Regions from separate parts of the Microbulbifer sp. ABF4_143 genome, predicted to be linked through region 1. Evidence: predicted binding sites of a transcription regulator. Region 1 holds the regulator's gene; the other holds the start of a gene.

Evidence for each region. The regulator sigma-54, encoded in region 1, starts transcription at its own class of promoters, with help from an activator protein. The targets are predictions, from matches to a motif close to TGGCACANNNNTTGCNNT.
Region 2: a site for sigma-54 is predicted at 1,711-1,728, ahead of glnL (nitrogen regulation protein NR(II)). Genes of this name have one in related genera too.

Annotation. Positions count from the first base shown of each region.
Region 1 is NZ_JBSWWT010000019.1:2,665-7,074, reverse strand. It holds gene lptB (LPS export ABC transporter ATP-binding protein) at 46-771, shown strand; gene ACXAF3_RS14305 (RNA polymerase factor sigma-54) at 965-2,410, shown strand; gene hpf (ribosome hibernation-promoting factor, HPF/YfiA family) at 2,778-3,068, shown strand; gene ptsN (PTS IIA-like nitrogen regulatory protein PtsN) at 3,072-3,533, shown strand; gene rapZ (RNase adapter RapZ) at 3,611-4,410, shown strand, end outside.
Region 2 is NZ_JBSWWT010000009.1:5,429-9,838, forward strand. It holds gene glnA (glutamate--ammonia ligase) at 1-676, shown strand, start outside; gene ACXAF3_RS08715 (DUF4124 domain-containing protein) at 859-1,539, shown strand; gene glnL (nitrogen regulation protein NR(II)) at 1,796-2,860, shown strand; gene ntrC (nitrogen regulation protein NR(I)) at 2,897-4,309, shown strand; gene ACXAF3_RS08730 (TonB family protein) at 4,403-4,410, shown strand, end outside.

The DNA of each region.
Region 1 (4,410 bases):
GGGCGAACCCGCCAGCGCCGCACAGACAGAATTCGGAACACAAGTATGCCAACGCTGAAAGCGTTACACCTCGCCAAACAGTACAAGAAGCGAAAGGTGGTCCAGGACGTATCCGTCAGCGTGACCAACGGCCAGGTGGTCGGCCTGCTCGGCCCCAACGGCGCCGGCAAGACCACCTGTTTTTATATGATCGCCGGCCTGGTGCAGGCGGACGCCGGACAGGTGCTGATCGACGGCGAGGACATCACCCGCCTGTCCATGCACGGTCGCGCGCGCAAGGGTATCGGCTACCTGCCCCAGGAGGCCTCGGTCTTCCGCCGCCTGTCGGTGCGCGACAACATCCTCGCCATCCTCGAGACGCGCAAGGACCTGTCCCGCGCCGAGCGGCTGCAGCGGGCGACGGAACTGCTGCAGGAGTTCAATATCACCCATATCGAGAACAGCCTCGGCATGGCCCTGTCCGGCGGCGAGCGCCGCCGTGTGGAAATAGCCCGCGCCCTGGCCACGGACCCCAACTTCGTGCTGCTGGACGAACCCTTCGCCGGCGTGGACCCGATATCGGTCAACGATATCAAGCAGATCATCCGCCACCTGCGCGACCGCGGTATCGGCGTGCTGATCACCGACCACAATGTGCGCGAGACGCTGGATATCTGCGAGACCGCCTATATCGTCAGCGAGGGCCACATCATCGCCGCCGGCACTCCCGCGGAAGTGCTCGCCAACCAGCAGGTGCGCGAGGTGTATTTGGGACACGAATTTACCATTTAGCGCCATTCCACCCTTCCGGTCACCCATTCCCGGCGGTGACCGGAACTCCATCACCTTCCGGCAGATCCTGCCACAATTTCCCGCTGCAACTTCGGCACACTTATTGCTTGTAATCACCCGGCCAGAAGGTTAGTCTGCTGCGTCTTGGATATTTAGACGAATCATCCGCCACCCTGGTCTGCAGTCCCCAGATATGAAGCAGTCTCTCCAGCTAAAGCTCGGCACCCAGCTGACGATGACGCCCCAGCTGCAACAGGCGATCCGCCTGCTGCAGCTGTCGACACTGGACCTGCAGCAGGAGGTCCAGTCGGCGCTGGACAGCAACCCGCTGCTGGAGGTGGACGGCGAGGAGTACACCGCGCCCGAGTCCGTCGGGGAGCAGCTCCCGGAACAGGCCGCCGCCAACGACGACCCGCAGGGCGGCGAAGCGGACGGCGAGAGCGACTGGAGCCAGGACATCCCCGACGAGCTCCCCGTGGACACCCGCTGGGACGATATCTACAGCGGCGGCAGCTACACTGGCGACGGCGACGAGCTCGCCCTGGAACAGCGCAACGCCGCCCCCGACAGCCTGCAGGACCACCTGCTGTGGCAGCTCAACCTCACCACCCTCAGCGAACGCGACAAGCTGATCGGCGAGAACCTGATCGACGGCATAGCGCCGAGCGGCTTCCTGGAAACCCCACTGGCCGAAATTGCCGCGGCGACCGGTGCGGAGGAGGACGAAATCCTCACCGTACTCAAGACCATTCAGCAGTTCGAGCCCGCCGGCTGCGGCGCCCGCGACCTGCGCGAGAGCCTGCTGCTACAGCTGCGCCAACTGCCGGCCGGCACCCCCTGGCTCGCGCAGGCGCAGGCGGTGGTCGAGCGGCACCTGGACCTGCTCGGCAAGCGCGACTTCCGCAGCCTCAGCCGCCGCACGCGTCTGAACGAGGCCCAACTGGGGGAGGTGGTGCGCCTGATCCAGACTCTGACCCCCTATCCCGGCGAGGCCTTCGGCGGCGAGGAACCGCAGTATGTGGTGCCCGACATCATCGTCAGCCGCAGGGAGCAGCGCTGGCTGGTGGAACTGAATCCGGAGACCACCCCGAGGCTGCGCATCAACGGCGACTACGCGGCGCTGATCCGGCGCGCCGACAACTCCCGCGATAACAACTTCCTGCGCGACCACCTGCAGGAGGCGCGCTGGTTCCTGAAGAGTCTGCAGAGCCGCAACGAAACCCTGCTCAAGGTCGCATCGAGTATCGTCGAGAAGCAGCAGGGCTTTTTCGAGCTGGGTCCCGAGGCGATGAAACCCATGGTGCTGGCGGATATTGCCGAGACCATCGGCATGCACGAATCCACCGTTTCCCGGGTCACCACGCAGAAATACATGCTGACCCCACGCGGTGTCTTCGAGCTCAAGTACTTCTTCTCCAGCCACGTCAGCACCGACTCCGGCGAAGACGCCTCCTCCACCGCCATCCGCGCGATGATCCGCAAACTGATCGACGCCGAGCCGCCGCGCAAGCCGCTGTCCGACAACAAGATCACCCAGGAACTGGACAAACAGGGCATCAAGGTGGCGCGGCGCACCGTGGCCAAGTACCGCGAGTCCATGGGCATCCCCTCCTCCAGCGAGCGCAAGCGACTGGTTTGATTCGGGACGAGGGTTCACCGAAACGTGACGCGAAGGCGGTGATGCCGGGGGCCGTTTGCGGGACCTTTCACGGCCAGGGATGGCCGCGGAGAGCGTACAGGGACGTATTCACAGCGTGTCCCACAAAGGGCCCCCGGCAGCAGCGCCGCCCGCCGAATCGCATACGAAGCGCAAAGCGGACCCGCTACAGCGCCATCCATGACCAGACAAGAACTCCCAGTCACAAATTGATGGACGCCCAATGGCACCCCTTGCACGACCGATACTCAAACTTTGAGTGTATCCTTCCATTCTGGCGCACTTCCTAGTAGGGTTGCCGCCCAAACGGGGGGCGCCGCCAAGCGATGCTCTCGATAAGGAGAAGTCCATGCAGATCAACATTAGTGGTCACCACGTCGATGTAACTCCGCCCATCCGCGATTACTGCGAGACCAAGCTGGAAAAACTCTCCCGACACTACGACAACATCACCACCGCCCAGGTCATCCTGTCGGTGGAAAAACTGATCCAGAAAGCCGAGGCCGTGGTCCATATCAACGGGCACGATCTCTGCGCCGGCTCCGAAGACAAAGACATGTATGCGGCCATAGACGCCGTCACGGACAAGCTGGATCGCCAACTGAAAAAATACAAAGAGAAGTTGCAGAACCACCGCTGAACTATGACATTGGAAGCATTACTCTCTCCCCGCCTGAGTCTCTGTCACCTGGCGGGGAGCAGCAAAAAGAAACTGCTGCTCAATATTGCCCAGGCCATCGCCGAACAATATCCACAACACGACGCCGACACCACCTTCAACCAGCTGATTGCCCGCGAGCGCCTAGGCTCCACCGGCATCGGCGACGGCGTGGCCATTCCCCACTGCCGCCTGCCCGGCTGCGAACGTCCGATCGGTGTGCTCTGCACCACCGAGCCCGCCATCGACTTCGACGCCGCCGACCGCCAACCGGTGGACCTTCTGTTCGCGCTGCTGGTGCCGGAGGACGCCGAACAGGAGCACCTGGAGACCCTGGCGGAAATCGCCGCCCTCTTCTCCGACAGCCGGGTAAGGGAAAAACTGCGCCAGGCGCAGAGCGGCGACGAACTCTACGCCCTCGCCATCGACAGTGCCGCCGCGGCCTGATCGGTGGCCGGCCGTGCAGGTTTGACAACAGTCCCTTATCATTGGTCACCGACCACTAACCACTGATCGCTCCCACTATGCGCCTAGTGATTATCAGCGGCCGCTCCGGCTCCGGAAAAAGCTCCGCCCTGCAATTGCTGGAGGATGTCGGCTTCAACTGCATCGACAACCTGCCCGCCAGCCTGCTGCCGGAACTGGTCAAGCGGGCGCGCGAACAGCCGCAGGCCGACAGCCCCCAGAGCGCGCTCGGCAGCCCGCGCCTGGCGCTCGGCATCGACGCCCGCAACCTGTGGCAGGATGTCCAGCAGGCCCCGGCCGTAATCGAATCCCTGCGCGCGAGCGGCATCCAGTGCGACGTGATTTACCTGGATGCGCGCTCGCCGGTGCTGGTGCAGCGCTTCAGCGAGACCCGCCGCAAACACCCGCTCTCCGACAACCGCACCCACCTGCTCGAAGCCCTGAACCGGGAAAAAGAGCTGCTGGCCCCCATCTCCGCCATGGCCGATCTGGTCATAGACACCAGCAGCCTCAGCCTGCACCAGCTGCGCGACCTGGTCAAAACCCGCGTGGTGGGCGACGGCTCCGAGGGCATGGCAATCCTGTTCCAATCCTTCGGCTTCAAACACGGCGTGCCGGTGGACGCGGACCTGGTGTTCGACCTGCGCTGCCTGCCCAACCCCTACTGGGTCGCGGAGCTGCGCCAGAAGACCGGCCTGGACCCGGAGGTGATCGAGTTCCTGCGCACCCACCCGGAGACCGCCGACATGGAGCGGGACATCAGCGAATTCCTGCAGCGCTGGCTGCCCTCCTACCAGAAGAGCAACCGCAGCTACACCTGCGTCTCGATCGGCTGCACCGGCGGCCGCCACCGCTCCGT
Region 2 (4,410 bases), on a different contig from region 1:
CGTGGCCCACGCCTACGGCAAGACCGCCACCTTTATGCCCAAGCCGCTGGTGGGCGACAACGGCTCCGGCATGCACGTGCATCAGTCCTTCAGCAAGGACGGCGTCAACCAGTTCGCCGGCGACGCCTACGCGGGCCTGTCCGAGACCGCCCTCTACTACATCGGCGGCATCATCAAGCACGCGCGTGCGCTGAACGCCATCTGTAACGCCTCCACCAACTCCTACAAGCGCCTGGTACCGGGCTTCGAGGCGCCGGTGATCCTGGCCTACTCCGCGCGCAACCGCTCCGCGTCCATCCGCATTCCGTTCGTGCCGAGCCCGAAGGGCAAGCGCATCGAGACCCGCTTCCCGGATCCGACCGCCAACCCCTACCTGGCCTTCGCCGCGCTGCTGATGGCCGGTCTCGACGGCGTCAAGAACAAGATCCACCCCGGCGACGCCGCGGACAAGGACCTGTACGACCTGCCGCCGGAAGAGCTGGCCGAGTACCCGACCGTCGCCTCCAGCCTGGAGCAGGCCCTGGACGCGCTGGATCAGGATCGCGCCTTCCTGACCGAGGGCGGCGTCTTCACCGACGACGCCATCGACGCCTATATCGAACTGAAGCGCGCCGAGGTCGAGCGCCTGCAGATGACCACCCACCCGGTCGAATTCGATATGTACTACTCGGTGTAAGGCCGCAGCCGCTTCCGCTGAACCCGGAAGCGCACGGCAGCCGCGAAAACCCGCACCGGCCTGGTGCGGGTTTTTTTATTCCGGGTACACTAGCCTTAAACTGAGCGGGATCCGGGATTTCTCCACCCTTCTCCACCCTTCTCCACCCTGTAGGAGCGGCCGCCGGCCGCAATCGAGGACCGATGAAAGCGCGCAAATTGCTCTTGGCACTGTTGCTGACCGCCCCGTTGACCACCCTGGCCGGCGGCGACGGTATGGACGAACCGCAACAGAGCGGCAGCGCCATCTACAAGACCGTGGGCCCGGACGGGCAGGTGGTGTTCAGCGACAAGCCGCTGCCGGGGGAGAAAACGGAAAAGGTGGAGCTGGCCCCGACCAACGTGCAGCCCATCGCCCTGCCGCGCCCGCTGCCCACGCGCAAGCTGTCGCCGCGGGACCGCAGCCAGAGCCGCGACGGCGATGGATACGCGGGTCCGGTGGATATCCGCATCGTCAGCCCCCAGGACGGCGCCACCATTCCCCCCGGGCAGCGCTTTATCGCGCTGCAGGTCGCGGTGACGCCGGAATACCCGGAGGGCGCGCAGTTTTACGCGGTCATCGACGGCCAGCCCTGGCGCGGCGGCTCCTCCGGCGACAGCCTGGATATCTCCGCGCTGGAGCGCGGCAGCCACAGCGTGCAGGCGGCGCTGGTCGGCGCCGGCGGCGAAGTGCTGGCCCGGTCCCAGGTCATCACCATCTACGTGAAGCGCCCCGGCGGCACTGTGCCGGATATAGCCGCGCCCCGGGCCAAGCAGGCGCCCAAGGCGCCGGTGGCGCCGGGCCTGCCCCAGGCCCAGCCGCAACAACAGCAGCGGCGGCGCTGATCCCGGGGGCCGCTGTGCGGCCCGCCCCCTCTCCGCTCCCCTCCCATTTCTGGCGTTTTTTTGATCGGCGCACCATAATGGTGCGCTTATGGGCGATCGGCGGTGCGCCGCGCCCCGCGCCTATCCGCCAGTGCAGCCAAACGGCGCCGCCGGCACCGGGGCGCGCCATTTTGGTTTACTTCTTGCACTGAATGAAAAGTGGCACGGCGCCCGCACCGCGCGGCGCCCTGTGCACTCGAACAAACCGGAAACCGACATGCTCAACGACCGCCAGTTGCGCCAGCTGCTCGACAGCCTCAACTCCGCCGTGCTGGTGCTGGATGACAGCCTGCTGCTCTGCTATCTGAACTCCGCCGCCGAGGATCTGCTCGCCGCGTCCAGCGCGCGGGTCAGCGGCCAGCCGCTGGAGGAGGTGGTGCGCGAATCCGCGGCCGCGCAGAACGCGATGCGCCGCGCCCTGGCCAGCGGCGAGAAATACACTGTGCGCCGCGCCAGCTGGCGGCTGCACAACCTGGAGACGCGCACCGTGGACTACTCGGTGAGCCCGGTGCCGGAGTTGGGCCTGCTGCTGCTCGAGGTGCAGTCCATGGACCGGCTGCTGTGCATCGCGCGCGAGGACGCGCTGATCAGCGCCCAGGAAACCACCCGCAACCTGGTGCGCGGCATGGCCCACGAGGTGAAAAACCCTCTCGGCGGCATTCGCGGCGCGGCGCAGCTGCTGCAGCGCGAACTGCCGGACGCGGCGCTGGCCGAATACACACAGATCATCATCGACGAGGCGGACCGCCTGCGGAACCTGGTCGATCGCCTGCTGGGGCCGCGCGTGCCGGTACAGCTCAAGCCCACCAATGTGCACGAGATACTCGAGCGGGTGGCGCAGCTGGTCGACGCCGAGTGCGACGGCGCACTGAAGATCCGCCGCGACTACGACCCTTCGATTCCGGAAGTCCCCGGCGATGCCGAACAGCTGATTCAGGCGCTGTTGAACATCGCCCGCAACGCCATGCAGGCCATCGACGAGAGCATCGGCCTGGCCGCCGGCGAGCTTGTGCTGCGCACCCGCATCCAGCGCCAGTTCACCATCGGCCGGCGCCACTGCCCGCTGGTGTGCCGCATCGAAATAGAGGACAACGGCCCCGGCATCCCCGAGGAGATCCGCGACCGGATCTTCTTCCCGATGATTTCCGGGCGCGCCGAGGGCTCCGGCCTCGGCCTGTCCATCTCGCAGAACATCATCAATCAGCACCGCGGCCTGATCAAATGCGACAGCCGCCCGGGGCAGAGCGTCTTCCAGATCTACCTGCCCCTCTCCGAGGCGTAGAGCGCCTACGAACAACTGACGAGCGGAAGTACGAGTATGAGCAATCGCGTTTGGATAATTGACGACGACCGGTCGATCCGCTGGGTTCTGGAGCGCGCGCTGACTCAGGCGGGTATCGAGACCAGGTGCTACGAGAGCGGCGACCGCGCGCTGGACGACTTCTACAGCGACTCGCCCGACGTGGTGATCAGCGATATCCGCATGCCCGGCACCGACGGCTTCAAGCTGCTGGCCCGCTTCCAGGCCGAGCGCCCCGCGCTGCCGATCATTATCATGACCGCGCACTCGGATCTCGACAGCGCCGTGGCCGCCTACCAGGGCGGCGCCTTCGAATACCTGCCCAAGCCGTTCGACGTCGACGAGGCCGTTGCGGTCACCCGCCGCGCGCTGGCACACGCCAAAGAACAGAGCGGCGCCGAACAGGTGGTGCTGGAAAACGGCCGGGAGCGCAAGGAGATCATCGGCGAGGCGCCGGCGATGCAGGAGGTGTTCCGCGCCATCGGCCGCCTCTCCCACTCGAATATCACCGTGCTGATCAACGGCGAGTCAGGCACCGGCAAGGAGCTGGTGGCGCAGGCGCTGCACAACCACAGCCCGCGCAAGAACAAACCCTTTATCGCGCTGAACATGGCCGCTATTCCGAAAGACCTGATGGAATCGGAGCTTTTCGGCCACGAGAAGGGCGCCTTCACCGGCGCCAGCGCCCAGCGCGCCGGCCGCTTCGAGCAGGCCGACGGCGGCACCCTGTTCCTGGACGAAATCGGCGATATGCCGGCGGAGACCCAGACGCGCCTGCTGCGCGTGCTCGCCGACGGCGAATTCTACCGCGTCGGCGGCCACACGCCGGTTAAGGTGGACGTGCGTATCATCGCCGCCACCCACCAGGATCTGGAAAAACTGGTGGAAGAGCACAAATTCCGCGAGGACCTGTTCCACCGCCTGAACGTGATCCGCATCCATATCCCGCGCCTGGCCGACCGCCGCGAGGACATACCGCGCCTGGTGCGCCACTTCTTCAACGCCGCCGCCAAGGATCTCGGCGTCGAGCCGAAAATCCTCACCCGGGAGGCGGAGGAATACCTGGCCGGCCTCGATTGGCCCGGCAATGTGCGCCAGCTGGAAAACACCTGCCGCTGGATCACCGTCATGGCCTCCGGCCGCGAAGTGCATATCGAAGACCTGCCCCAGGAACTGCACCAGCAAAGCGCCGGCAGTGAGGCGCCACAGGACTGGCAAAAAGCCCTGCGCCTCTGGGCCGACCAGGCCCTGGCCAGCGGCCGCCGGGAAATTCTCAGCGAAGCGGTGCCGGCCTTCGAGCGCGCGCTGATCGAAATCGCGCTCAAACACACCGCCGGCAGAAAGCGCGACGCGGCGGAACTGCTCGGCTGGGGCCGCAACACGCTGACGCGCAAGCTCAAGGAGCTGGGGATGAACGGCGATGTCGACTGAGTTGGCCACTCCCGAAGCACTCGGCGGCACAGTGTTATGATTGTTTCGTGCCCGTCTGTTAGACTCGGCGGAAAATAACAGCAGGGGACCACTGTGAAACG